3 regions of the Brevibacillus sp. SKDU10 genome follow, and region 1 is predicted to be linked to each of the others. Evidence: riboswitches for the same ligand, from Rfam matches in the RefSeq annotation. Region 1 holds a riboswitch; each other region holds the start of a gene.
The links. A riboswitch is a leader RNA that binds a small molecule or an ion and turns the genes downstream of it on or off. The one in region 1 is predicted to bind lysine.
Positions count from the first base shown of each region.

Region 2: it holds a riboswitch for lysine, as region 1 does, so the genes downstream of both, dapD (2,3,4,5-tetrahydropyridine-2,6-dicarboxylate N-acetyltransferase) here and AYJ08_RS11140 (aspartate kinase) in region 1, are expected to answer to the same signal.
Region 3: it holds a riboswitch for lysine, as region 1 does, so the genes downstream of both, AYJ08_RS16680 (amino acid permease) here and AYJ08_RS11140 (aspartate kinase) in region 1, are expected to answer to the same signal.

Region 1 is NZ_LSSO01000149.1:41,752-51,717, reverse strand. It holds gene AYJ08_RS11155 (DUF2507 domain-containing protein) at 1-381, shown strand, start outside; gene metX (homoserine O-acetyltransferase MetX) at 489-1,586, opposite strand; SAM riboswitch class I at 1,691-1,801, opposite strand; gene AYJ08_RS11145 (GNAT family N-acetyltransferase) at 1,853-2,674, opposite strand; gene AYJ08_RS11140 (aspartate kinase) at 2,855-4,093, opposite strand; lysine riboswitch at 4,300-4,490, opposite strand; gene AYJ08_RS11135 (SDR family oxidoreductase) at 4,655-5,590, shown strand; gene uvrC (excinuclease ABC subunit UvrC) at 5,593-7,320, opposite strand; gene trxA (thioredoxin) at 7,595-7,909, opposite strand; gene AYJ08_RS11120 (hypothetical protein) at 8,071-8,373, opposite strand; gene AYJ08_RS24755 (hypothetical protein) at 8,414-8,539, opposite strand; gene AYJ08_RS11115 (electron transfer flavoprotein subunit alpha/FixB family protein) at 8,774-9,736, opposite strand; gene AYJ08_RS11110 (electron transfer flavoprotein subunit beta/FixA family protein) at 9,751-9,966, opposite strand, start outside.
Region 2 is NZ_LSSO01000048.1:12,668-22,633, forward strand. It holds gene AYJ08_RS03955 (MFS transporter) at 1-804, shown strand, start outside; gene AYJ08_RS03960 (amino acid ABC transporter substrate-binding protein) at 918-1,745, shown strand; gene AYJ08_RS03965 (amino acid ABC transporter permease) at 1,761-2,441, shown strand; gene AYJ08_RS03970 (amino acid ABC transporter ATP-binding protein) at 2,457-3,200, shown strand; gene AYJ08_RS03975 (WG repeat-containing protein) at 3,521-4,693, shown strand; gene AYJ08_RS03980 (hypothetical protein) at 4,836-5,036, shown strand; gene AYJ08_RS03985 (hypothetical protein) at 5,170-5,436, shown strand; lysine riboswitch at 5,511-5,695, shown strand; gene dapD (2,3,4,5-tetrahydropyridine-2,6-dicarboxylate N-acetyltransferase) at 5,830-6,540, shown strand; gene AYJ08_RS03995 (aspartate aminotransferase family protein) at 6,615-7,835, shown strand; gene AYJ08_RS04000 (N-acetyldiaminopimelate deacetylase) at 7,836-8,978, shown strand; gene AYJ08_RS04005 (hypothetical protein) at 9,312-9,905, shown strand.
Region 3 is NZ_LSSO01000180.1:10,753-20,718, forward strand. It holds gene AYJ08_RS16660 (NUDIX domain-containing protein) at 1-146, opposite strand, end outside; gene AYJ08_RS16665 (NAD(P)/FAD-dependent oxidoreductase) at 148-1,068, opposite strand; gene AYJ08_RS16670 (DNA topoisomerase III) at 1,277-3,538, shown strand; gene AYJ08_RS16675 (DUF418 domain-containing protein) at 3,588-4,769, shown strand; lysine riboswitch at 4,858-5,046, shown strand; gene AYJ08_RS16680 (amino acid permease) at 5,161-6,669, shown strand; gene AYJ08_RS16690 (DUF4912 domain-containing protein) at 6,993-7,652, shown strand; gene AYJ08_RS16695 (phosphoglucomutase/phosphomannomutase family protein) at 7,842-9,260, shown strand; gene AYJ08_RS16700 (hypothetical protein) at 9,483-9,966, shown strand, end outside.

The DNA.
Region 1 (9,966 bases):
CTCTTTTTTCGAAATGTAGTCACTCAGGAATTACTGGGAGATTGCGAAGCTCCTATTCTTTATTGGATGGGGAAAGAGATAGGTGAGACCTATCATATAGATGCGGCAGAAGATCTGATATTAGCCTTCATCCAGCTCGGCTTAGGAAAGCTGGAATTAACCTTGAGTACAGCTGGACAAATTGAATATCTCCTGACACATCCTCATCTTACCATGCAGACTACAAATCGACTAGAACGCACCCTACAGTTTGAGACAGGCTTTATTGCCGGATCTATTGGCAAGTGGTTAGAGCGTGAGTCAAATGCCACACTCACTCTTCTGGGAAAGGACAAAAAAAAAGAACCAACTGCACACATTCAGGTTGTTATCTCAGGGTAACAACCTGTTTTTACGTGCAGAGCTCTTATATACGTTTACATCATTACTAGTTGTCATTGTCATGGTTTCCTACCTGTCTGCTTTCTCTTCATCATCTGATAAGCTGGTTATCCAATCAATGATGTTTGTTGCTCTTTTACTGTTACAGGAAAATAAGGCCCTACTAGCTGAGCCATTTTATCCATTTCAACTAAAAAACCATCATGTCCAAATACGGAGTCAATTGCAAAAAAATCAACATCCTTCCCCTGTTGTTTTAACGTAGAGGATAGCCAAAGCTGATGAGGAATTGGATACAACAAATCGTTGGAAATAGCTATACAGACTACCTTGGCTTTGATACGCGACAATGCGTTTTCAATCCCATCCCTTCCCCTACCAATATCGTGTGTATCCATTGCTTTTAGGAGATACAGATAGCTATTTGCATCAAAGCGCTGCACGAGCTTATCGCCTTGATAACGTAAATAGCTTTCCACTTCAAATGTGGTATCCACTAAGTCGGCATGCACGGTTCCTTGATGGGCCCTGCCAAATCGTTCTTCAAATAATTCGGCTGTCCGGTATGTAATCATGCCAACCATACGCGCTGTTGCCAACCCGCGAATAGGACCTAACTGAGGATAATAATGTCCATTATTCCAATCTGGATCATTACAAATCGCTTGCCTTGCCACATCATTGTAAGCAATGGCCATAGCTGATAACTGAGCGCAGGTAGCCACTGGGATCACTACATCCATCATTTGGGGATATTCAACCGCCCACTCATAAACCTGCATACCACCCATCGAACCGCCAATGACCGCATAAAGATGAGAAATCCCCAGTTGCTCAATGAGCTTGTATTGGGCGCGTACCATGTCTCGGATCGTCACAACAGGAAAATGAGTTGCATATGGCTCTTTAGTTTCCGCATTCATACTTGCAGGACCTGTTGTTCCGTAACAGCCACCTAAGACGTTTGTGCAAATCACGTAATAATAATTGGTATCAATTGCTTTTCCTGGCCCAATCAGCCCATCCCACCAGCCTGGCTTTTCACCATCACCTACCACTTGACTGTCTCCAGTTAATGCGTGGCAAACCAAAATTGCATTCGATTGCTCAGAGTTGTACGTACCGCTTGTTGTATAACCGATTTCCACTTGACGGAGCACCTCGCCACATTCCAACTCTAGGTTGTGAATCGTTGCTTTTCTCAATGCAATTCCTCCTATTTCCACTTGATGCCCTAAAGTGCAGGTACCTATGTGCTAAAAAACCCCTCTTCCGGAGAAGAGGGGTTTGATCGTATCGACTAGACCCGCTCTTATCTGCCAGACTACTTCATGTGTGCCTGCTGGATTTAGCACCTCTCCGCTTCTTGCGGGGTTGCCGGGTTTCTTCGGGCCAGTCCCTCCACCACTCTTGATAAGAGATTTCTATATAATTATGTTTATCATACTTCTTTCGAGTAAGAATTGTCAATCTATTTCAATGAAAAGGATTCTTCTCTTTTTATTTGATACATCGTCCACATTCCAATGTCCTGAAAGCCCAAACGTTTATAAATAGCTCCAGCCGCTTGATTATCATAAAATAAGCACAAGCTTCGCCCTTCCGCTAAAACATCCCTGCACAGCGCTGCCATGCAAGCACTAGCATACCCCCGCTTGCGATAAATGGGATGAGTACAAACACCAACAATCATGGCAGCCATCGAACACTCGGCTGTTGTCGAAGCACAGGCTACCGTTTCTGTGTTCACCTCGACATAATAGGTTCTCCCCGTACCGCTTTCCAGTGTGTGTTTCAATGCTTCTTCTGCATCAGCAGATCTGCCAAACTCTTGAATCTGATCACGTAGGCTGACGATTTTTTTTACATCATGAACGGTGGCTTTTTTTACCTCAAATCCCTTGATGTCATCCTGAGATAATCGAGAGTCATCTTCTAATTCTGCAAAATAGGTAGTTTTGATCTCATGCTTCGGCAGATGGCTTGCAAAGGCCTGCAAAGAATCTTGTTTTCCTGATAAAACCTCCAGCTTCTTGTCAGCAAGGATAATTTCACTGAACCCTTCCATATCAAACCTATCCAAAGCATAAAATACGTATGAGTGATAATACCGCAGGAGCACCGCAGAGAGTTTTGTCTGGTCACTCGCTGACCATTCTCCCCATAACTCTTGAAAAGGGGTAGAGAAGCCAAAATTTTCGACATCACCAATAAGAAATAAGTTCAAGCTTCTCTCTTTTGATACCAATTCCATAAATGCTTCATAATCTGCTTCTGTTAGTTTTCGGATCATTTGGCAATTCCCTCTCCAAAAGTTTTTCCCTCCATTATTTGAAAAAGTGTACTATTTGTCAATAGAATTCAGAAAAAACACATAAAGCCCGGTGGAAGTCTCTCCACCAGGCTCCTTGATTAATCCAATCCTATCCCTGTCCATTTGAAGCACTCTACATGCTGTTTTATCTAAAACAAATTAAGCGTATACGACAGCATCCGCAGAAACATCCAATCCAAACGCCGTATGCAGTGTAGCTACAGCTTGCGCAACTTTTTCTGCTGGGATAACACAAGATACCTTAATATCAGAGGTAGATACCATCCGAATGAGAATATCCTGGCTGGATAAATGACTAAACATATCGGCTGCCACCCCCGGATTGGTTATCATACCAGCTCCTACAATTGAAACTTTTGCAAGGCCAGATTCATATTCCACATGCTCAAAGCCTAACTCCTCCTGATGAGCCGCCAAGGTCTCCAGCGTTCTATGTAAATCATCAGCGGAGATCGTAAAGGAAACATTATTTGCTTTGTCATGATAGGTGCTTTGAATAATGATGTCTACATTAATAGAAGCGTCCGCCAATGCTTTAAATAATAAAGATAACATGCCTACTTTTACAGGCATTCCGATAACCGTTATAGAAGCTACATCTTTGTCATGAGCTATTCCGCTGATTACTTTGCCTAACTCCATGTTTGTCTCCTCCTCAACCAATGTTCCCTCTTCTTCTGTAAAACTGGAACGAACCACAAGTCGAACTCGATGTTTTTTTGCACTTTCCACAGAACGCGGATGCAATACACCAGCTCCTAGAGTTGCTAATTCTAGCATCTCATCATATGAAATGGAGCTTAACTTTTGTGCACGAGAAACAATGCGCGGATCGGCTGTAAATACCCCTGATACATCAGTGTAGATTTCACAGCAGGTAGCCTGGAGACTAGCCGCAATTGTTACCGCTGTAGTATCAGACCCGCCCCGTCCCAATGTTGTAATTTCTCCGTTTTCGCTAGCTCCTTGAAAACCTGCTACGATGACAATTTTCCCCTGCTGTAATTCTTGCTCAATCCGTTGACTGTTAATCGTACTAATGCGTGCCTTTCCATGCTTCTCTTCCGTTAAAATGCCAGCTTGCCAGCCTGTCATGGACACAGCCTCGTACCCTCTGCTCTGTAGAGCCATACTAAGTAACGCAATGGAAACCTGTTCTCCTGTGGCAAGCAGCATATCCATTTCACGAGCAGGTGGGCTCTCATGTAATTCCTTTGCTAAATCGACAAGCACATCTGTTGTTTTTCCCATAGCAGATACCACAACCACCATGGCATACCCGGCATCCTTATAACGGATAATTCTCTGTGCTACCTCTTGAATACGCTCCGCAGAGCCTACGGATGTTCCCCCGTATTTTTGCACCACAATTTCCATTTTGAATCTCTCCTCTGGTATATTCTGCTAGTCTGGATCATATGCCTTCCTTGGTTCATTTATAATGAAAGCTTTTTACGAATTGAAGATACAAAAAAGGCAACGACAAAGGAAATACCTAGTCGTTGCCCTAACTGGACATACACGGTCCCTCCTTCCCCTGATTCACGGAAATGCCAAAGCAAGTAATAATAGCTCTAGCAGCCCGGTGAGATAGCTCTCCATTTGCATGACGGGTAGGACATGCAAATGACAGTCTTACGCTTATTCAACGTAAGCCCAGCATGCACCGCTTGGGTATCGCGTGCACACTTCGGCAAATTCCCCTTCCCCAGCTCCATCATAGATTCCCATATCTCCGGAGGGTACTCTTGGTTTTTGCGCCTCTACCTCACTCCTGTATAGGGAAGTGAGGTTGTTGCTTATGAGATTATTCAGAATTATATCACGTTACTTTCTCAGTTACAATTCTTTTTGTTAAGGGATATAAGAAGATATTAGCGTGATACAATGAGCATAGTTTTCGTATCTTTTTAAAAGGATATGAAAGGAGGCTTTCTAATGAAAGATAATAAAACCTTGCAGAACCAAACCGAGGCATACACGGACAATAAAGCTCCCTCCTCTGTACATTTGAACTCAAAATCCACCTCGTCTGTTGTTCTTATCACTGGGTGCTCAAGCGGCTTTGGAAAACAAATTAGTATAGCTCTTGCAGAAGCTGGCTATCAAGTAATCGCCACAATGCGTGATGTAACAAAAAAAGAGCCTCTTCTTCAAGAGGCTTCAGCCCGTAGCATTGAGGATCGTTTACACATTATCCCCTTAGATGTTACGAAACAAGATAGTATTGCGCAGGCCATCGACCAAACGCTACAACTATTTGGCAAGATAGACATATTGATTAACAATGCTGGCTATGCGACTGGCGGTTTTACTGAAGAAATCCCCCTAGAGGACTGGCGCAATCAGTTTGAAACCAATTTTTTTGGAGCGGTAGCCACCACTCAAGCGGTTTTAAAGCCCATGCGTGAGCAAAGGAGCGGTCTCATTATCAATATGAGCAGCATTTGCGGACAATTTGGCTTCCCTATGCTTGGTCCCTATACCGCCTCCAAACATGCACTAGAAGGCTTCAGTGAATCCCTACGCTTAGAAATGCTCCCATTTGGCATCAAGGTGGTCCTAATAGAGCCTGGGCCATATCGAACTGATATATGGGAAAAAAGCATAGAAGCAGCAGCTTTCTCACCTGAGTCTCCCTATCATACCTTTTTAGAGTATTTGCAACAGCAAGCCAAGCACAACGCCATGCACTCTGGCGATCCAGAAGAAGTAGTCCACACCGTATTACGTATTGTAAAAGCTTCTAATCCGTCCTTCCGTTATCCGGTTGGAAAAAGCATCAAAAGCTTACTCTTTAGTAAAAAAATATTACCCTGGAGATTCATAGAGCTGCTTGTAAAAAAGCAATTACACAAAATTATGAAGAAATAAGCTCATTTCTCATCCTTCAATCCTCTTAAGTGCGTAATAATATCTCTTGCTAATTTATCACCAATGCCAAGCTGGCGGAAATCTTCCACTGTTGCTTCCCGCATCTTTTTCAATGAGCCGAAATGCTGAAACAGCTTCTTCCGTCGCTTCTCTCCTATACCTGGTATCTCATCTAATTGTGAAGAAAGCATTGTTTTCGAACGTGCCTGACGATGAAACGTGATAGCAAAGCGGTGTACCTCATCCTGGACGCGTTGCAACAAATAAAACTCATGGCTGTCCCGCTTAAGCTCTACAGGCATAGGCGGGTCACCATAGAGTAACATCGCTGTTTTATGCTTCTCGTCCTTAGCGAGTCCACAGACTGGGATGAACAGCCCTAATTCATTTTCTAACACATCCATCGCCGCACTAATTTGACCTTTGCCTCCATCAATCACAATTAGATTTGGCAATGGCTGATTTTCTTTTAACAGGCGAGAATATCTACGTAAAATAACCTCTCGCATGGAACCGTAATCATCAGGGCCTTCTACTGTTTTTATTTTATATTTTCGGTACTCCTTCTTGTCTGGTTTCCCATCGGTAAAGACAACCATGGCCGAGACAGGTTCTGTTCCCTGTATGTTAGAGTTGTCAAAGGCCTCAATACGATGAGGGGTTCCTATTCCCATAATGTTGCCTAAATTATGGACAGCCTGCACAGTACGGGCATCATCCTTTGCTAATAGGGCAAATTTCTCAGCTAGGGCAATGCGAGCATTTTCGTTTGCCATATCAATTAATTCATGCTTTTTCCCTCGTTTTGGAGTCAGCACTTTTACTCCTAGCCATTCCGAGATCAGCTCCGGCTCACTTTCCTCAGGCAGTAAAATCTCTTTTGGCAGAGCTTGCTGTTTGTCAAAATAATACTGCGCTACAAACGACATGAAATCCTCTACAGCATCTCCGTAAAAAGGAAACGAGCTTGTATCACGCTCGATTAGTTTACCTCCCCGCATATAAAAGACCTGAACGCACATCCAGCCCTTATCGGTATGATAACCAAAAATATCGCGGTCAACTGTATCAGTCAATGTAATCTTTTGCTTCTCCATGACTGCTTCAATATTATGAATTTGGTCACGAAATTCCTTTGCTCGTTCAAACTCCAAATTCTCGGCAGCCATCATCATTTTCTCTGTTAAGATTTCCTTCGTCGCCTTATGGCCGCCATCTAGGAATCTAGCAATCTCATCAACAATGCGTAGATTCTCCGCCTTATCCACCTCGAACACACAGGGTGCCATACATTGATGCATGTGGTAATACAAGCATACCTGCTTCGGCATATTTTTACATTTACGCAGCGGGTATAAACGATCCAGCAGCTTCTTCACTTCTTGGGCAGCGGTCGCATTGGGATACGGTCCAAAATACTTCGCCTTATCCTTTAAAAGGCGACGCGTGATCTCCAAACGCGGATGCGCCTCATTGGTAATTTTAATATAGGGGTATGTCTTATCATCTTTTAATAAGATATTGTACCTAGGATCATATTTTTTGATCAGATTACATTCTAAAATAAGCGCCTCAATCGGGCTAGAGACGACAATATATTCAAAATCAGCAATTTCATTTACTAATAACTGAGTTTTGCCATCATGACTGCCAGTAAAATAGGAACGAACGCGATTTTTTAATACCTTAGCTTTTCCCACATAGATAATGTCGCCATTCGCATTTTTCATTAGATAACAGCCTGGCTTATCCGGCAATATCGCAAGCTTATCTTTGATCTGACTCACGTCGCGTTCTCCCTTCCTAGTAGTATGTACTCAATCCATTTCTTCCGAATCCAAAGTTTTTTCGCCTATCCTTTATCCTAGCACACTTGTTCTCTTTTTCCTACTTATAAAGATTGGGATGGGAAACAAAAAAACCCGCACCCCTTTTCAGGAGCCGGGCTTTTAGAACGCATGCTGTACATTTCGACTCAGACGGCACTTGTTCTTTTCAGCAATCTTACAGATGTTTGTTGATTGTTTCCATCAAAGCATCTTTTGGTTTAAATCCAACCATTTTGTCCACAGGTTGACCGTCTTTGAAAAGAATCAAAGTTGGGATGGACATAACGCCAAATTTACCAGCAGATTCTGGATTGTCGTCAACATTCACTTTCACGATTTTAAGCTTTTCGCCTACTTCTTTATCCATATCCTCAAGCACAGGAGCGATCATTTTGCAAGGTCCACACCATGGAGCCCAAAAGTCTACCAATACTGTACCTTGTTCGATATCTTGTGCAAAAGATTGATCGGTTGCATTTGTAATAGCCATAGGATAAAATCCTCCTTTACTCTTAAAAAATAACTTAAAGCCTTCTGAAAGTATATCATCTATAGCCAAAATTGACCATGACTCAAAATACTTTCATTATACTTTGAAAAAATAATTCCTATTTCTATCTTATCCTGCTACAAAATGGTTGAATCCATTCGTTACAGTTGCTCAAATCCATGAACAAAAAAGCAAATCGTTTCTTCCTCATCCTCAGTTAAACTCTCTTTGGAGGTGTGCCGCCATCTCTTTCCTGATTTTTCCTGATCGCCCTGGAACTTTTCGCCGAGAAAAGCTGTATTTTTTAGCAGCAGAAGTTCTTCTTCAAACTCGGCTTTCGTTAAAGGGGCCTCTTGGTGAGATAGAAAAATAATGTCCGCATCATATTTTTCAAGCTGTTCTACTAATCTTCGTGATTTCTCAATCGTGTAATTCCACTTGCTCGCATAGATATTTGGATACAAGCAATCGCCTACAATAAGATTTTTTCTTCAGAAATATAGATTAGACTGGAATCAGATGAATGATCCCACCCACATGTTCAATCACACAGCCGACCCCACCTAAATCAATCGTCATTCGACTTTCAAATGCAAGCTCAGGTAAACACAGTGTGGTATCTCGATTCATTCCCAGTTCCTTTTGATTGCCTTTGCACAAAACGGTATTTCAATTCCGAGTTTAATACGTTTATCCAAAACACAATCTGTCCAGGTTACATCCATTAGTTCCTTAATATGTTGTAGCGTTTGACTATGTGAAATGATCGGCATATCCATTTCCTAAAATAATTTCCCAACAAAAGCAAAAAACTACGGTCCCATCTCAAGCGACCGTAGTCTAAGCAATCAAATTTGTTATGTTTTAACCCACTACTACCTTTTTAAATTCCTCGGTTAGCAACGGTACTACTTCAAACAAGTCACCCACGATTCCAAAGTCAGCTACTTGGAAAATAGGAGCTTCTGGGTCTTTATTGATAGCCACAATCACTTTGGAGTTTGACATTCCTGCCAAGTGTTGAATAGCCCCAGAAATTCCGCAAGCGATATATAAATCAGGTGTTACCACTTTACCTGTTTGACCAATTTGCAGTGCATAGTCGCAATAATCTGCATCGCAAGCTCCACGGGAAGCACCAACTGCTGCGCCTAGAACCTCAGCTAGTTCTTCTAGCGGCTGGAAGCCTTCCTTGCTCTTCACGCCGCGACCACCAGAGATAATAACTTTTGCTTCAGATAAATCTACTTTGCCAGATGTTTTGCGAACGACTTCTTTAATAACACTGCGTAGATCCTTTAGTTCTACGTCTACCGCGACCACTGTAGCGGATTGTCCTGGCTTTGCTTCGCCTGGCGCAATGTTGTTCGGGCGGATCGTTACGAATATTTTGTCATCGGAGAAGATACGCTTTTGAAAGGCTTTCCCTGCATAAATAGGTCGTGTAAAAACTGGACCTGCTTCCACACTAGTCACATCTGAAATCAGACCCAATCCTAATCGAGCAGCAACTCGTGGTGCGATATCACGTCCAATCGCTGTATGCCCTGCTACGATAGCGTCTGGATTCACCTCTTGAATGACCTTTACCAAAGCCTGTGCATAAGCATCTGGAGCATATTGGTCCAATGTTGCATTTTTTACTGCATAAAGGCTAGTCGCTCCGTATTCACCCAGCGCATTGGCATATGTATCTGCATCGCTGCCAAATGCAGCAGCTACTACTTCGCCACCCTCTGCTATGATCTGGGCGGCAGCCAATGCCTCCAAGGAAACGTTACGCAATTGATGATCACGTGCTTCAGTTAGTACGAGTACTTTTTCCATTTGGAAGTCCTCCCTTAGATCACTTTTGCTTCGTTACGCAGTAGTTGCACTAATTCAGCCACTTGGCTTGGAATATCACCTGACAAGATACGACCTGCTTCTTTCTTTTCCGGTACATATTGATACACGATCTCGGTTTTACTTGCTACCTCTTCTGCTGTAAGCCCCAAATCATCTGCGGACAGACGATCCAATGGTTTCTTTTTCGCCTTCATAATGCCTGGTAATGA
Region 2 (9,966 bases), on a different contig from region 1:
ACACTGTATATGAACATTGCTACCATGGCTAGAATTGCGGGTACAGCCGTCGGGGGGCTACTGTTAACAGTGTTTACGATGCAGGCGGTTACTATGGGGGCGTTTATCGGCTTTCTGATACTAGTAATGATTGTGCTATTTGTTCGAATTCCGCAGTCACACCATAAACGTAAACAAACAGAAAAATTGAAATTTATAGAAGTTTTCGAAATAATGAAAAAAGAGCCATCGGTAACCGTTGGGCTGATTAGCACTGGGGTAGTGACACTCTTCTTAGGCGGATTTAATATATTGGTTTTAGCCTTTGGAAAACTTCAGGATTCCTCGACGATTATGGGATATATCTATGCGATAGAAGGAGCAAGTGTACTTCTTGCAGGGATTTTTGTACAAAAATTGGTAAGTCAAGTAAACTTAGTAAGAGTATCCTCCTTACTTGTAGTGGTCATCGGAATTGCAGAATGGGGAATGTCATTTAGTACAAGTCCAGTGATGGTGCTACTTTCATTTGGATTGTTCGGTTTTACTCTAGGCTTTATAATTCCGATGGTAACAACCGTGTTTCAAAAAAGGCTGCCCGAAATGGTCCAAGGACGATTTTTTAGTTTTAAAGAAATACTAGACCGGATTATTATTCAGGTCGCTATGCTTCTTACATCAGCAAGTCTGGATTTTATTGGGGTTTCCTCCTTTCTTATCCTAATGAGTATTTTCACGGTATGTACGGGGCTACTTACATACCTATACGGAAAAAGACAAAACCTAGTGGTAACACATCTTGGATCACAGAATGAATCAAAATAATGATAAATACATTTCATACAAAAATTTGCTTTACTCATTATTGACAAGGCGTTAAAATGTTACTATGATTTTCAAAGGGGTAAAATCCGATAAGATAACTGGGGGTTTAACAAATGAAGAAAGCTTGGTACTCTACTGCACTTGTTTCTATTCTAGCGCTCTCTCTATTTGTAGCTGGTTGTGGGTCATCTAATCAGGGAGCCACAGGCGGGCAAGGAGGAAACACAACAGCGAAAAACTCCTTGGAAGCGATCAAAACGGCTGGGAAGATTCGCATTGGTACAGAAGGCACTTACGCACCCTTCACTTACCATGATTCTACAGGACAGCTAACAGGCTTTGATGTGGAAATCGCTCGTGAGGTTGCAAAACGTCTCGGTGTAGAACCTGAATTTATTGAAAGCAAATGGGATGGCATGATTGCAGGACTAGAAGCAAATCGCTTTGAAATGGTTGTAAATGAGGTGGGCATACGACCAGATCGGAAAGAAAAATTTGATTTCTCCGACCCATACATTGTGTCAAAAGCGGTGTTAATTGTTAATGAGGATAATAATGAAATCAAGACTTTTGCAGATTTAAAAGGAAAAAAATCAGCTCAAACTCTCACAAGTAATTTAACAGACCTAGCACGAGAGAATGGGGCTGAAATTGTACAATCGGAAGGATTTAATCAGGCTATTGAGCTTTTATTGTCCAAGCGAGTAGATGCAACTGTTAACGATGGTCTATCTTTCCTCGACTTTAAGAAACAAAAGCCTGATGTGAAAATAAAAATTGCAGCCGAACATCCTAACGCTACTGAAAATGGAATGATGTTTGCAAAAGGCAAACATCCTGAACTGATTGAAGCAGTAAATAAAGCGTTAAAAGAGATGAAGGCTGATGGTGCTTATTTGAAAATATCCGAGAAATATTTTGGTGCAGACGTCTCCAAATAATACAGATAGGACTGAATGGAAGTGGAACAATCTGATCGTATTATCGGTATTATCGTGGATTCATTTTTCCCGCTGTTAAAGGCGGGAATTTTGTTCACGATACCTCTTACGCTAGTTTCTTTTATCATTGGATTAATACTTGCTTTTTTTACATCGATTGCTCGTTTATCAACGAATAAATTGTTGTATGGAATTTCCAGCTTTTATGTATGGGTTATCAGAGGTACTCCATTATTAGTGCAATTATTTATTATTTTCTATGGCCTACCGAAGCTAGGTGTTACCATTGATCCATTTCCGGCTGCCATTATTGGTTTTTCTTTAAGTGTGGGAGCGTATAACTCCGAAGTGATCCGTGCAGCTATTCAATCAGTGCCTAAGGGGCAGTGGGAAGCGGCTTATACAATTGGGATGACCAAAAATCAGGCAAGACGCCGAATTATTCTTCCTCAAGCTCTACGTGTGGCGATACCGCCGCTTGGTAATTCGTTTATTAGTCTAGTGAAAGATACCTCTCTAGCCGCTACTATTACAGTGACAGAGATGTTTCAGATATCGCAACAGATTACTGCGATGACATACGAACCCTTGGTGCTCTATTGTGAGGTCGCGATTATCTATCTGTTTTTCAGTACGATATTATCAGCATTGCAAAGCCGTGTGGAACATCGTCTGGAACGCCGTATGGCTAGGTAGGAGGAGAGAAGCATCATGATTGAGATAAAAGGACTTCATAAAAGCTTTCAACAAATTGATGTTTTAAAGGATATATCTGTAACGATTAAAAAAGGAGAGGCTGTCGTCATCATAGGCCCCTCAGGCTCTGGAAAAACTACATTGCTTAGATGCATGAATCTTTTGGAAATACCTACATTGGGAAGCATGCAAATAGGAGATCAACGTCTTGACTTTACACCTGCTACTAAAATGAAGGAAAAGGATTTGCTTCCTATTCGTAAGCAATCAGGTATGGTTTTTCAAAGCTATAATCTTTTCCCGCATATGACAGCCCTAGAGAATGTCATGGAAGGACAAGTTATTGTAAAAAAACGTTCGAAGGAAGAAGCCAAGGCGAGAGCGGAGGAAATGCTTACAAAAGTGGGTCTTGCTGATCGAATGAACATGTATCCCCATCAGCTATCTGGGGGACAACAGCAGCGGGTAGGTATTGCCCGTGCGATGGCACTAGATCCAACAGTTCTACTGTTTGATGAACCAACCTCTGCACTAGACCCGGAATTAGTTGGTGAGGTATTGAAGGTTATGAAACAGCTAGCAGAAGAAGGAATGACAATGGTGATCGTTACCCATGAAATGAATTTCGCACGAGATGTAGCCGATCGTATCCTCTTTATGGATGGCGGTGTCATTTTGGAACAGGGGACTCCTGAGGAAGTCTTTGAGCATACAAAAAACGAACGAACGCAACAATTTTTACGGCGCATACAAGCATAACGATTGAGCACTGGAGCTATTCCAGTGTTTTTTTGTTTTTTACCAATATCGAGCTTTGATTTAAATAGTAAGGGTAGGGTTACTGTATAAAGGTAAGATGTAAGAGAAATTGGTAAAAAAAAGATGAAAACGTTTTGGCATCTAAGTACGTCTAATAAATAAGTAAACAGGAAAGCCTAAAAGACGAGCACAAAAGCCCGAGACAGCTTTTTATAGGTAGCACTTATTTTTATGGAAAGAATACATAGCAAGTAGCTTAGTAAATTGACGTGTCTCTTCTTCAATAACGATATGAAATTCGAGGAAGCAGGTGGAGAGTAATGAACATCTCAAAATGGACAAAAACAGGTATTGCAGCAGTTCTTTGTCTACCATTCATACATGCAGCAGGTTCACATCATTTTTTGCAGGCGGCTGAGAAACCGGTATATGTAGCCCAGGTGTCCGAGGAGACCAAAGGCGCTGGTAACCAAGGCACACAAACATCCAAATCCGCCGGTACAGAAGAATCTGTTTCAGTCGAGGATAAACAAGAAGTTCGCCTATATTCTATACAGGATCAAGATAAGCATGGCTTTATTGATGCAACGGGAAAGGTAGTCATCGCTCCCCAATTTGAAGTGGTTGGCGAGTTTCATGAAGGGCTTGCCGTTGCTAAGAAGGATGGGAAATACGGGTTTATCAACCAGCATGGCTCTTTTGTAATCCCTCCTCAGTATGAGGAAGCAGATTCGTTCTCAGAAGGAGTAGCTGCTGTTAAAGCAGGGGATCGCTTTGGTTTTATCAATAAAGAAAATAAGATGGTGATCCCAGCCAAGTTCCAATTTGCTCGTAGCTTTCAAAATGGTCTAGCTGCTATAGGTGAAAATCATAAATATGGTTTTATCAATAAGAGTGGACAAATCGTGATTCAACCAGAATATGAGATTGTCTGGGGTTTTCAAGAAGGTACCACTGTAGCCTATAAGGATGGAAAAGCAGGTTATCTTGATCAAACAGGAAAGGTCATCATTCCTTTTACTTATCAAATTGCGAATCCATTTCAAGAAGGGCTGGCCCTAGTCTATGCGGGTGAGGAAAGGGGATATAGTCTCATCAACAAGCAGGGTCAGGAGGTAGTGAAACCAGAGGGCTTTGAGCCTGGAAGCTTTTCAGAAGGAGTAGCCGATGTGATGGTTGCTGTGGATGGGGATTTTAAAGCCAGCTATATTAACAAAAAAGGTGAGTTTTTACTTCCACCTACTTATGAACGTACATTGCCTTTTTCCGAGGGACTTGCTTCTGTTAAGGTGAATGGCAAATATGGATTTATCAACAAGCAAGGAAAAATGGTAATTAAGCCTCAGTTTGAATCGGGCGGTGTATTTCATAACGGTTTGGCTTATGAGGTAACACATGACGAACAAGGATATAGCTTTTGTTATGTCAATAAACAAGGTGAAATCGTTTGGAAAAGCTCTGTTATGAAGGAGTTTCCAGGGGATTTGGAATAACTTTGTCGAAGCTCTCGCGATATTGGTAGCGAGAGCTTTTTATTGTGAAGTAAAATATGTCTAAAATGTGTCTAAAGTCATTTGAATGTTCTGTTAAATAAAGTATAATATTGGTAATGATTTGGAAAGGGGATATAAAACCATGGAAATCGGCATTGCTATGTATCCGATCATAGGGGTCTTAGTCTTCTCTTTCATCTTGTTCTACTACTTGTATAAAGGAATTATGAAGGATACAACAAAGCACGATGAGGAGCATGTATGGGTTGATTACGATACGAGCTTTATGAAGGAGACTCCTCACTCACAGCAGAAAAAGGCAAAAAGTAATCAGAATATGTAAACTACAAAATGGTTGAAGCGCTCCTCTGAAGGGGTGCTTTTTTACTTATGTAATTTTTAAATTTCCTGAATTGTATGTTATAAATAAATGGAAAGGCTTCGAAGCTGTCAATTTTTTTAAAAGGAGAGCGTCCATGCGTAAACCATATCTTATTGGCCTTGTGTTATTAGCTGTTTGGTTTGTCTGGCTCCTCTATGGATTAAAGTTTTACCGAGGAGAACAATTTAGCACTTTATTTTTATTAGTTGCTTTTGGTACAGGCGTTTTTCCCATCTATTTTAGCTTCGTTCATTTATTAATTGGTGAACGATCTAAGCAATGGATCAGTTGGGTTGGGATTGTAGCTACGGCTTTTGTGATCGTACCCGTTTCGATTTTTCTTTTATACCGATTTGCTTAAAAAATCCATTTGTACAAAGCGGTTGTCAGGTAAGGGTTTATCTGATAAAGTGAAGTGAAAATTACATAGGAATAATCCAAAATAGAGGTGCGCAGCGGATGAGTCATCCTGTTTGCTTTACATCGCCGGGACGATGAGGACAGGATAAAAGGTCAATGCGCCGAAGTCGTTGCTGACCGGCAATCTACGGCTGGGGTGTACGTGAATAACGTACGTCCTGTCATGAAAGGTGTGCCTTTCGTGGAGCGCTATTTATGAGTTGCCAAGGTAGAACCAGCAATGAGTAGGCGATCCACTCATTGCTTTTTTGCTTATCAAGGGGTTATTCTTTTTTCAAAACAGTAATTTTGCAATAGCGATTACATAAACCAAATTGGTAGGAGGAAACACTCGATGAACATGATGAATGCCCACGAAATTATCAGCTTTATTCAAAAGAGCGAGAAGAAGACGCCTGTGAAGGTGCATGTAAAGGGAAATTTAGAAGGAATTGATTTTGGCCAAAATACAAAAACCTTTATCATAGGCAATGTAGGTGTATTGTTTGGCGAATGGAAGGACGTACAGCCTGTGCTTGAAGCCAATAAGGACAGCATTGAGGACTATGTGGTAGAGAGCGATCGTCGCAATTCTGCGATCCCGATGCTAGACACAAAAGAAATTCAAGCGCGTATTGAGCCAGGTGCTATCATTCGTGATCAAGTACACATTGGAAATAATGCAGTAATTATGATGGGTGCGGTAATTAATATCGGTGCTTCTATTGGAGAAGGTACTATGATCGATATGGGCGTTATTATTGGCGGACGCGGCACGGTTGGCAATAATTGCCACATCGGAGCAGGAGCTGTCATAGCAGGGGTCATTGAGCCGCCTTCTGCCACACCTGTAATTATTGAGGATGATGTATTGGTTGGAGCAAATGCTGTTATTTTAGAGGGTGTACGGATTGGTAAAGGCTCAGTGGTTGCTGCGGGAGCTGTTGTAACACAGGATGTTCCTGCGAACGTAGTAGTGGCTGGGACACCGGCAAGAATCCTAAAAGAAATTGATGCAAAAACCAAGTCCAAAACAGAGATTATGCAAGAACTGCGTCAGTTATAAGTATGTAAAAAACTGTAAGGTATATATCATATCAGCTAGTCATAGATTGAGCTGAATAAAAGGGGCGTCTTCCCATGACGGATTGGCTACAAAAAGATGAAACCTATTTGATGTCCACCTACAAACGATTGCCGATTGCAATTGAAAAGGGAGAGGGCAATTATTTACTTGATACAGAGGGAAAAGCTTATCTTGATTTGTTTACTGGTCTGGCTGTCTCTGTTCTGGGCCACTCTCATCCCAAAATTGTAGAAGCTCTTGTAGAACAGGGAGAGAAATTCTTGCACATCTCCAACATTTTTTTGAACAAGCCAGCCATCACATTGGCAGAGCAGTTAGTTAAGCATACGATTCCGGGAAAAGTTTTCTTCAGTAACTCAGGAGCTGAAGCAACAGAAGCTGCGATCAAGCTTGTGCATAAATGGGCAAAAATGACCGGAAGAGAGAATGCTGGGATTGTTGTGCTAAAAAATAGCTTCCACGGCAGGACGCTTGGAGCTGTCAAGCTAACAAGACAAGCTCATGTTTATCAGGACTACCCGTTGCCGGCATTTCCTGTATATGAGGTAGCTCCTGGTGATATAGAAGGATTGGAAGAGATTATTACGACGTACTCACCTGTTTGCTTATTAATGGAGCCAGTTCTTGGATCGGGTGGAGTTATTCCGCTTTCCGAGAGCTTTTTGCAAACAGCTTTTGCTCTGTGTAAAGAACATGACGTGCTATTTGCTATGGATGAAATTCAAACAGGTATGGGACGAACTGGTAAACTGTTTGCCTACCAGCATACGACTGTGGAACCTGATCTTATCTTATTTGCCAAGGGTGTCGGCGGTGGATTACCGCTAGGTGGGGTGATCGCTGGAGAAAAACTGGCCAATCTTTTCAAGCCTGGAGACCATGGGACAACATTTGCCCCCTCTCCATTAAGTGCAGCATTGGGCAATGCGGTTATGGAAGCTCTGCTGGTAGATGGATTGCTTGAAGAGGGGAAAAAGCAAGCAGAGTATTTGTGGGCTCGTATAGCTCATTTAGTTGATGAATATCCACAACTTCTATCTGATATTCGAGGCAAAGGCATGATGCTCGGCATTCAGACGAAGCTAGCTCCAGAAGAGGTTAGTCATATCCAACAAGGGATGCTAGAGGCCGGCTTTTTAATTGATGTTACGCAGAAAACAATTATTCGACTATTGCCTCCGCTCACCCTAACCAGCGAGGAGATCGATCGCTTTATGGTGTGTTTCCGCGACGTGTTAGAGCAGGCGGCCCGCGTGAAGGGAGAGGTTATGTAAATGACATCCCCTTTTGTAGCTATTCGCCGTGAGTTACACAAGATCCCGGAGCCTGGTTTTGCCGAGTTTAAAACGCAGCAGTTTTTGCTTTCATTTATTGCCCAGTTACCTCAGGAGCATCTTGAGGTAACAACTTGGAAAACAGGTGTGCTAGTTAAAGTAAACGGGACATCTCCAAAGCGAATGCTAGCTTGGCGTGCTGACATGGATGGACTGCCGATTGAAGAGGAGACCAGCTATGATTTTCGTTCCCAACATCAGGGCTATATGCATGCATGCGGACATGATCTACACATGGCTATAGGGCTTGGCATCCTAAGCGAGTTTGCCAAAAGTCCTGCTGTAGACGATTTATTGTTTGTTTTTCAACCAGCAGAAGAGGGACCAGGCGGTGCGGAACCAATGCTAGCCAGCCCTGAATTTCGTTGCTATCAGCCCGATGCTATCTTTGCTCTGCATATCGCACCAGAATATCCAGTCGGAACCATTGCAATGAAAGAAGGAGTTTTCTTTGCCAACACTTCAGAATTATTTATTGAGGTGAAGGGGAAGGGAGGGCATGCAGCTTATCCGCATCTCGCCAATGATATGGTAGTTGTAGCGGCACAGCTTGTGACCCAATTACAGACGATTGTTGCTCGGAATGTAAATCCGTTAGATGCTGGAGTAATTACGGTCGGTAAAATAGAAGGCGGTACAAAGCAAAATATTATCGCCGAGGTAGCTCGACTAGAAGGAACGATTCGTACGCTGTCTCAGGATTCGATGCGTAAGATTAAACAGCGGATTGAAGCGATCGTCCAAGGGATAGAAACAGGCTTCGATTGTGAAGCAACAATTGATTATGGTGCCATGTACTGTCAGGTGTATAATGATCCAGAGCTGTCCAAACGATTTATGAGCTGGTTGGATCTTCAGGATGATGTTACATTGGTTCGGTGCACCGAAGCGATGACTGGTGAAGATTTCGGATACTTTTTGGCCGAGATCCCTGGCTTTTTATTTTGGCTAGGTGTAGACACTCCTTATGGCTTGCACCATGCTAAGCTAGAACCAAACGAACAAGCCATCGAGAATGCAATCGAAATCATTACCCGTTTCTTTCGCCAATATGAAAAGATCATGTCAAATGAAAACAACTAAAAAGCAACCAAAGACGACCTGTGGGTCGTCTTTTGCTATATGTACAAATATCCGGTTGGTTATCCACAATCTAATCTAAGTCATTAATGAGAAAAGGAAGCTTTTATATCAGAATTAGCATCATATCACTATTATCCACTTGTGTATAAAATTTGAGAACATACTGTGGATACTGTGGATGAAGGTAAAAAAGTTCTTTTTTAACCACAACTATTTAAGAAATAATGCGTCTAAGATATAGAGAAAACAAAAAGGAACAAATATCCTTTTGATCTGAAAGCATACAAGTATAGCTTCGGCTTTCTATATATTATGATTGATGGAGGAATTGTGATGAAAAAGAAATGGATAGCAGGACTTGCAACTGTCATTGTTGCAGCTACAGCTACAACTGCATGGGGAGATACCAGCATACGTACATATTTCAATGGAGAGCGCAATACTAAAATAGAGGTTACGGCTTCAACACTTGATATGACGCAAGAATTGATTACTAGCCTTGGTGGCTTTGCTACTTATGATAGAGAGACAGGTAAACTGTTTATCGATAAGCCGAACGTCAATATTATGGTACTTGAAGGAGTTCAGCAAAACAAAAATAATGATATTGTGCTGACTAATCCCGTAACAGGTTTTTTGGAAAAAAACATTCCGCGTAACTTTGGAGTATATGTAGAGGTAGATAATATCATTGATGCTAAGGATATGAGCGTCAAAGTCAACATTATCGGTCCGGATGGCAATGTGGTGGATAGCAGCAAGGAGAAATCCTACTCTGTACGGGATGGCGGATTCTTCTTCTCCCAACCCTTTGTCTCTACAAAGTTAAAAAAGAACGGTACGTATAAAGTACAGCTAACAATGAAAAAAGAAAAGGATGCAAACATGATCGTTGTGGGAGAGAATTCCTTTACAGTAGGGAGATAAAATGCTCTTCCGCCGTTTTCAAAATTAGCTACCTGATGATATAATGGTTAGAAGTAATTAC
Region 3 (9,966 bases), on a different contig from region 1:
TATCCTCGTTTGGTATGAATCGTGAATAAAAGCTTGCCTTGATAAAAAGGAAAGACAAGGACGTGCTTAGCCTGCTCCTCCCGAAATTCCGCCGGGTCAAAGCTTAACGTCATGGGTACGCCTGTCGTATCGTAAAAAGTGTCCATGTTAGGCCTCCTTGGCATGTAAAGCAATGTGTTTTGCGGTTTTCATAGCCTGACCGATGGCAAGTGAAAGACTAGCATAATCGCTTCCATTTGTAATGTCTCCAATGGCATATATCCATTCATGAGCAGTGCGCAGATGCTCATCAACCGTTAGAAATCCGCTCATTTTATCCACTAATTCTGCCACCGGGCTACTATTAGCAGCGATACCAACACGAGGTAAAATCCAGTCAACCTGCAAGCGGTGTATCTTTTGGTTGTGCGTTTGTAAATCAACCGAGCATCTATTGCCCTCCGATTGTGCCGCTTTTACCTTTGTTCCCATCCAAATGGTCACGTTAGGCAGTGAAGTGGCTTTTTGTACCCATTCTTGTCGGCCGCGAAATTGAGATTTACGGACGGCAAGCCAAATATGATGCGCGTAGGCCGACAGATTACAAACACTTTCTAAGGCACGATCTCCACCGCCAATCACCAGAATATCCTTTTGATCTAATAAATGAGCTCCCGAGGATGTAGAAAACTCTGGACCTAACACATGGGCCGAAACCTCTGCAAGCTGTGGCAAGTGAACAGGACTCACCCCTGTGGCAACAACTACATAATCCGCCTGATACGAGGTTTGATCTGTATGTATAATTTTGGTTTGATAATCAATGCTACGTAGGCATTCTTGATAGCGAATAGGGATTTGCAACACTTGCACACTTTCGCGTAAGTCTGTCAGCAATTCCTCTCCATTTGCATATAGTTTGGGGGGGAGGTCCCAAATGCGATTATGAATATAGTGAATTTGACCGCCAAGCGTATCGCTTTGTTCTATTACGAGGCAAGAAAGCCCAAGCCGTTTGCACCAAATCGCAGTGGAAATACCCGCCATCCCAGCGCCGACGATCAGCACTTGAACATGTTTCAATTTCATTTCCCCCGCTTCTTGCTAAGATGGTTGCTTCTCTTCATTATAACAAATATCACTGCACTGGGGGATACATTAAGCAACCATGCCCCTAAAACCACAATGGATTCCTCCTACAATGAGATTGTCTAAGCGGGCAAAACACGGTAAACTAGAAAACAGTTTTTTTACTAGATCAGAAGAATAAAGCTATTGATAAAAGGGAGCCGTTTACATGAAAGTCATTATTGCTGAAAAACCTGATCAGGCCTCAAAGCTCTCCAGCCCATTTGCACATAAAAAACAACAAGGATATATTGAAATCGCTCCGCATCGTTTATTCCCACAGGGAGCATTGGTGACTTGGGCTGTCGGACATATTTGCGAATTAGTTCCACCAGAAGAATACAACCCTACTTGGAAAAAGTGGAGCATGGAGACACTGCCCATGATACCGGAACGTTTTCGCTATCAGGTAATGAGATCAAAGGCCAAGCAGTTTACGATCATTAAACAACTGCTAAAACGCTCAGATGTCACAGAAATCATTCATGCGGGTGACGCAGGGCGTGAGGGTGAACTTATTATCCGCACGGCTATCGAGCTTGCTGGTGTAAAAAAACCAATGAAAAGACTATGGATTTCCTCCTTGACGGACCGTGCAATTGTGGAGGGATTTGAGCACTTACTAGACGAAACACACACTCGTAATCTGTATTATGAGGCGTACAGTCGCTCCTGTGCAGACTGGCTCATTGGTATGAATGCTTCTCGGATTTATACGATTCTCTTTAAGCAAAAGGGCGTTTCGGATGTATTTTCTGCAGGACGTGTACAGACCCCTACTCTAGCGCTCGTTGTCAAAAGGGAAAAGGAGATTGCTAATTTCAAATCAGAGCCATTCTGGGAAGTGATTGCTTCCTTTACCATAGAAGGAAAGAAATATGAGGGGATTTGGCAAAAGGACGGAGAATCCCGCTTGTTTGACGAGCAAATGGCTGCACGCATAGCTCAATTCTGTGAGAAAAAGCCTGCTAGTGTGCAGGAGGTTAAGAAGGAACGCAAGGAATTTTTACCACCCTTCCTATTTAATCTCTCATCCTTACAGGCAACCGCTAATAAGATTTTTAAGTTTTCGCCTAAAAAAACGTTGGATATAGCCCAACAATTATATTTGAAGGGATTTTTATCTTATCCGCGTTCTGATTCCAGCTTTGTTACACCAGGAGAAGCTAAGAGTTTTCCAGAAATTTTGTCCAAGCTGGCTAAAAAGAAGGAATTTCAATCATTCTTTCCTACGCCAATTCATTCAGTAGCAAATAACAAACGCTATGTAAATGAAAAGAAGGTAACGGACCACTACGCTATTATTCCTACAGAGCAGGTGCCACATTTGGACAAGCTCTCTGCTGACGAACGCCATATCTATGATTTGGTGGCACGCCGTCTGATCGCTGCTCATTATGAGCCGGCGATTTTTGACTATACTACGATTACTACCTTGGTGGATGGGCGAGCAACCTTTATCAGTAAGGGAAAATGTCAGGTACAAGCAGGCTGGCGAACCGTGTTATTTCAAGGTCAGGAAGAGGACGACAAGGATAAAGAGGAAGAAAAGCTACTGCCGCCTGTTGAAAAAAATGAAACAGGGAAGGTAAGCCGTGTAAAAGTCAAAGCGGGCAAAACCCAACCGCCGAAACGCTATACAGAGGGTCAATTAATTACGCTAATGAAGACCGCAGGTAAGCATTTAGAGAATAGCGAGTGGGAAAAGGTCTTGTCTAAAACCGAGGGACTCGGTACAGAGGCTACACGAGCGGGTATTATTACAATGTTAAAGGATCGCAAGTACATCGAGGTGAAGAAAAACCAAGTATTTGCCCTAGAGAAGGGGAGCTTATTAATTAATGCCATTGGAGATAAGATTCTTGCTTCTCCAGAGATGACGGCTCGCTGGGAACAACGGTTGGCAGAAATTGGGCAGGGGCAGGCTTCGGCGCAGGAATTTATGGAGCAAGTCAAAAAATTAGCGCACAAAATTGTTCAGGATGCTACCGAGCAATCTGCTACATGGGACTTTTCCGGCACGGATATCGAGGCAATGCCTAAGCAAGCCTCTAAGTTTACGGTAGGGAAAAAGATAGCGGTTTGTGCTGGATGTAGGGGCTCGATTGTAGATAAAGGGAATTTCTATGGCTGTGATCAGTATAACAAGACGGGGTGTAAAATCACTTTACCGAAAAAATTACTTGGCAAATCCTTGTCTGCCACCAATGTGAAAAAACTGATGGAGCAAGGAAAAAGCGGATTAATAAAAGGCTTTAAAAAAGGTGACAAGACGTTTGATGCCTATTTGAAATGGGATTTAGAGAAAGCGCAATTTCAATTCGAGTTTGAAGCAAAAACAGCTTCTTCGGGTGCTAAGGAGTATAAAAAACCAAGCGCAAGAGCACCGAAAGGGAAAAAAATTACAGAAGCGCTATATTCTACTGAGTAGAAAAGAATAAAAGAAGGCAAAGTAACAAACAAGAAAGAAAGGGGGTGTGATGATGAAGCAAGCAAGACCGATTTCCGTTAACGATCGAATAACATCAATTGATACCGTTAGAGGCATTGCGATCCTGGGTATCTTTCTGGTGAACTTCCCGGCTATGCTAGGAATCCAACCGCTTGACACGAGAGGGTATACCCAAGGGGCTGATGCCATGTTTCGCTTTGGCTATGACTTATTTATCCAAACAAAATTCTACTCCTTATTTGCCTTTTTATTTGGATTGGGGTTTTATCTATTTATGAGTAGAGCAGAAGCGAAAGGGTATAGGATGAGGGCCCTTTTTTCGATGCGTCTAGCTGTGCTGTTTCTTCTGGGATGCCTGCATTTTCTGCTTTTGTGGTACGGTGATATTTTACATATGTATGCATTAGTGGGCTTTTTACTTTTATTTTTTTATCGTCAGAAGGCATCAGCATTGTTTGTTTGGAGCATTTTTTTAATGGCTCTGTTTATGTTGTTTATCTGGTTTGCTTTTTCCGGGGATATTGATTTAGATCAAAAAGTGCTATTGGAAGCTCCTTGGTTTAATGGACTAGAGGATTATGCACAAAAAGTAAGTCAACGCTATGAAATGCTAAGTGGCATCCAGATTCTCAATGTAATTATCTATATTCCTGAATTACTAGGACTTTTTTTGTTGGGATTGTGTGCAGGGAAGATCAACTTTTTTCAACGTGTGCATGAATGGAAACGTGGATTGCGCATCACTCAGATTGTCAGTCTAGTAGTAACGATTCTATTGTTTATTCCGATGTTTCGTTATTATTTCAGCCATGAAGTCTATGTGTCTGAAGAAATTCAAAAGTACATTCAATTGACAGGAAAAACGTTGTTCGTCTTTTATCTCGTATCTATTGTTCTGCTTCTGGAAAACAAACGTTTTCGAGCAAAAATGCAAGGCTTCACATATGTGGGGCGTATGGCATTAACCAATTACTTATTGCAGACATTGGTAACAGTCCTATTGTTTTCCCTGTTTATTCCTAATACGGCAGGAATTCCGCTATGGATTGGATTTATATTTTGTATTACGATCTATCTATTACAGATCATGTTTAGTAAATGGTGGTTATCTCAGTATGCCTTTGGACCAATGGAATGGCTGTGGAGATGTGCAACCTATATGCAAAAGCAGCCACTACGGCTGAAGCAACAAAGCCGTGATCGATCATAGAAAGGCTAAAAATCTAGTTGAAATCTAATGGTTTATCATCTATAATGACATTATCTTTTTTAATAAAATAATAAATCCTCATCATATCTGGTGAGGTAGAGGTTGCGGTATTTAAGAGTATGCTGGACGAGACCCAGAGATGTTGTAGACTCCATCAGAAAGGAAAGACCGCCGAAGCTTGTACAAAGACTCTGTGATGTACAGGCTGGGGCTGTTTCCGAAAGGGACAGAACTGTCACGTTTATTTGCCGAATAAGCGTGTTGTGCTATCTTCATGGAAGGTATGATGCGGGTTACGTATAAATCCGTCGACAGATTCTAAAATGACGGATTTTTTATATTCCCACTCCTTCCTTGCACGTATCTTTGAAAAGATAAGGAGTGTTTTTTTATGTCACAAGCAACAACTGGGAATGAAAGTGTAACAAACATATCGGCAACTAGGGATGGGGGACAGCCTCAAGAATTGAAGCGCGGTCTAAAGGCTCGACACCTGACGATGATCGCTCTTGGCGGTTCTATTGGTACGGGGTTATTCCTAGCAAGTGGGGGAGCTATCTCTCAAGCAGGCCCTGGCGGTGCGATTGTAGCATATGTAGCAATTGGTATTATGGTATATTTCTTAATGACCAGCTTGGGTGAAATGGCAGCTTATATGCCGGAGTCAGGGTCTTTTAGTACCTATGCAACAAAGTTTGTAGATCCTGCTCTTGGCTTTGCATTAGGATGGAACTATTGGTATAACTGGGCTATTACGATTGCAGCCGAGTTATCTGCCGCTACGCTTTTAATGAAATTTTGGTTCCCGAACAGTTCATCTTTGTTATGGAGCGGCTTGTTTTTAGCCTTTATGTTTGGATTAAACTATCTATCTGTCAAAGGATATGGGGAGTCAGAGTTCTGGTTCTCGATGATTAAAGTAGCAACTGTTATTATTTTCTTGGTAGTTGGTATCTTAATGATTTTTGGCATCATGGGCGGAGAGGCTGTAGGTTTTACGAACTTTACCATTGGCGATGCTCCATTCCATGGCGGCTTTATGGCAGCCCTTGGCGTATTTATGATTGCTGGGTTTAGCTTTCAGGGTACAGAATTAATCGGGGTAGCGGCAGGAGAGAGCGACGATCCGCGTAAAAATATCCCGAAAGCCATCAAGCAGGTGTTTTGGCGCATTCTGTTGTTCTATGTTTTTGCCATTTTAGTTATTGGTTTGCTGGTACCCTACACCAGTCCGAATCTGGTAGGTGGAGATATAGAAGCGATTGCTCTAAGCCCGTTTACAATGGTATTTGAAAAAGCAGGCTTGGCATTTTCTGCCTCTGTGATGAACGCTGTTATTTTATCGGCTGTATTATCTGCGGGTAACTCTGGTATGTATGCTTCTACACGGATGCTGTGGGCGATGGCGAAGGATGGGAAAGCACCTAAATTTTTTACAAAACTAAACCGCCGCGGTATTCCGATTTACTGCTTGTTAATGACAGCATCAGTTGGGATGGTTGCTTTCTTCGCTTCTCTTTTTGGCGACGGGGTTGTGTATGCATGGTTGCTTAATGCTTCTGGTATGTCTGGCTTTATTGCTTGGTTGGGCATTGCAATTAGTCACTATCGCTTCCGTCGAGCGTTTGTGGCGCAAGGGCATAGCTTGAGTGAATTGCCTTTTAAAGCAAGATGGTTCCCATTCGGTCCGCTATTTGCTTTTATACTGTGCATCGTTGTTATTATGGGACAGAATTACGAGGCATTTATTGGAGATAAAATTGATTGGTACTCTATGATGGTGTCCTATATCGGCATTCCGATCTTCCTTGCTTTATGGTTGGGATACAAATGGGTCAAGAAAACAAAGGTTGTGAAATTGCACGATTGTGATTTTAGCAGTGCACATGTAAGAGACTAGCCTGTAGTCCTTTTATATTGCTCATAATAATCAATACAGGAAAAACCACTTTTCAAGCTGGAAGAAATTCTGGGGCTTGTGAGTGGTTTTTTTCTATGCTTCTTAAATGTTTCCAATCCACGTAAGCTTCTTGTCCATCGATTTTTCTTTTAAAAAAATTTAGTAAATATAAAAATTTTGTCGAACTAGCATTCTCTATGCCGAACGTTTTAGCTGGTATCGACAAAAGAAGAAAAGTTATGCGTTCAGCGTTCGACATGATTTGAAGGCAAGCTCTTTTATACTTAAAAGCAATGAGTTAAGCAGAAAGGAGCACAACCTTCATGATTACAAGAATCCTACAAATGCGAGCACAATCCCTATCACTGCAAGAAATCGCTACAAGGTGCGAGATGACCATTGGCCAAGTGAGATACCAACTTCATAAATTTGGACTGAAGTCGCAGGCTTACAAGGAGAGCAGCCAAAGCGTAGCAGAGGAGTCCTTCATTAATTTGTTCATGGGAAAGGTTGTTAGCCCACCTTTTTATCCTGCTGTCTATCCATTGGAAACGGACAGAGGGGAGAGCTATACTACTCAGGAGAAAGACTTTTTAGCTGAACAAACCCAAGGACAAGCTATCTTAGAGGAGAAGCGAGTCCCTTCTATAGCTGTTATTCCAACGGCACCAGACACTGTGTATATCCATTGGTCTATTTCTGAATATCGCCTGCATATGATTGCGGGGTACCTAAAGGAAGAGTGGGCGAAAATTACACAAGGAATTCGTCTTTATGAGGTGGAGGAAGGCATATCCTCTAATAGGGAGGTGGGGTATAAAGACGTGTATATGAACGAAGAAGCAGAAGCCTGCTACGTTGAACATTTGCAAACAGGGAAACAGTACGTAGCAGAGTTTGGTCTTTATGCTTCTGGGCAATTTTGTCCTATCATGCGGTCTGAGAAAGTGAGATTGACAGCTTACCGGTACGCCGTTTGGTAAAAATTAGGGATGACACTCCTTGAAGCGTCTAGTGAAGAAATAAGGATTTTCATGATAGATATGTAAAGCGGCCAATGTGTCGCTTTTTTATTTGTTTCTGTTCCCAAACCTTCTATCCTACTATTTCCCTTCATACAGTAAAAATGGAGTATTTGACGTGACTACCTTGTCTAGCATGGAGGGAATCAAATGAAAAAACAGATTGTTTTTGGAACAGACGGCTGGAGAGCTGTGATGGCCGATCAGTTTACGATGGAAAATGTACGGACCGTGGCAAAAGCAATTGCCTGTTATACAGAGGAGAATGGGTGGATCGATCGGGGAATCATCGTGGGATATGATACTCGTTTTATGGGACGAATGTTTGCGCAAGAGGTTGTACGTGTGTTAACTGCTCAGGGCATACTTTCGTTCTTGGTAAGTGAGCCGACCCCCACCCCTGTCGTTGCCTTTGGCGTAAAGCATTTTGGGGTAAGCGGCGCGGTGATGCTAACAGCTAGTCACAATCCCGCAGAATACAATGGAATCAAATATATTCCCGAATATGCAGGGCCAGCTTCTCCTGAGATTACCCAGCGCTTAGAGGTGTTGATTCAAGAGATTGTAGCAAGGAATGAACAGATAGAGACCCGCTGCATTGAGGAGGCTAAAAATTGTAAGCTATATCAGCCCATTCACTTAAAGCCTCACTATGAGGCACATATTCGCAGACTTATTCGCATGGATGCATTACAGCAAGCAAACTTAACCGTTGTCGTAGATGCCATGCATGGAGCAGGGAGCGGATATATGAGCGCTCTATTGCAGGAGGCCGGCGTTGCGGTGAAAAGCATCCGCGAAGAAAGAGATCCGTTATTTGGCGGAGGCCTACCAGAGCCCAATGAACATCATTTAGCGGAATTGTCTCGTCAAGTGTTGGTCGAGCATGCGGATTTAGGAGTAGCCAATGATGGAGATGCAGATCGGTTTGGAATCGTGGATCGACAAGGGAGGTATTTACCTCCAAATGAAGTGCTTACGCTACTTACCTACCATATGGTCAAAAACCGAAACGGTCAGGGCAAAGTCATTCGTACAGTAGCCACCACTCATCAGCTAGACCGGATTTGTGAATATTATGGATTGGATATAATCGAGACCCCTGTCGGATTTAAATATATTGGGGCGCAGATGCTCAAGGGTGATGTGCTTATTGGGGGCGAGGAGAGCGGGGGAGCCAGCATTCTGGGACATATTCCTGAAAAGGATGGAATTTTAATAAATTTATTAATTGCAGAAATGTGTGCGGTCGAGGGAAAGAGTTTAGACGAAATTAAAGCGGATATCCACCGCCAATTTGGACGCATGTATAGTATCCGATTAGATATTCGCTTGAAAGAAAAGGAAGCTTTTTTACGCCGTTTTAAAGAGAAGCCGCCACATGCGATCGCTGGATATGCTGTTGAATCGATTCATACACCGGATGGGTTTAAACTGTTACTAGAAGGTGGACATTGGGTATTGATACGCCCATCCGGCACGGAGCCCTTGCTACGGATTTATTGTGAGGCAACTGGATCAGAAGAGTTAGAAAGGCTGAAAGAGGCAGTAAGGGATTGGTTTGAGTAAACAAGCAAAAGCTTTACCCCCAATAAGAAAACGCTGAATGGAGAGAAACCGGCTTCTCGTGAGTTGGTTTTTTTCTCATGTCAGTTAAAAGTATGCAGGTCAAATCAATTGCATGGCGAAAAGTTCTTTCTAGAAAAAATTACACTATTAAAGGAACAATGTTTCTCACATCTTTCTTTGTTACAATAAAAAGAAAGATGCGATGACGAAGAGAGGGTACCGATGAAATTGGAGCAGGAGCTTTTAGAACGTTTTTTAGAAGAAGTAGTATTGGACTCACCTTCTCCCTATGACCCTGTGCAAGTCCTTTATGCTCCTCATCCATGGGAGATTGTTGGAACTGGTAATTATGCAGGTGTATTCTGTCATCCGGATTACCCTGACGTTGTTGTTAAACTGTACGCCCCAGGAAAACCGGGAATCGAAGAAGAGAGTGAGGTATATCGTCGTCTGGGCGAATCAAAATATTTTCCGATTTGTTATGAGAAGGGAGAAAATTATCTGGTAATAAAGCGGATGCGAGGAATCTCATTGTTTGATTGTGTCCGCTATGGAATCCCGATCCCTGAAAATGTAATTAAAGAAGTAGACGAGGCATTGGATGAAGCGAGAGAGAAGGGCTTATATCCTCAAGATGTGCATGGTAAAAATGTTCTTATGTATCAAGGACATGCCTATATCATTGACGTGAGCGACTATATCCATC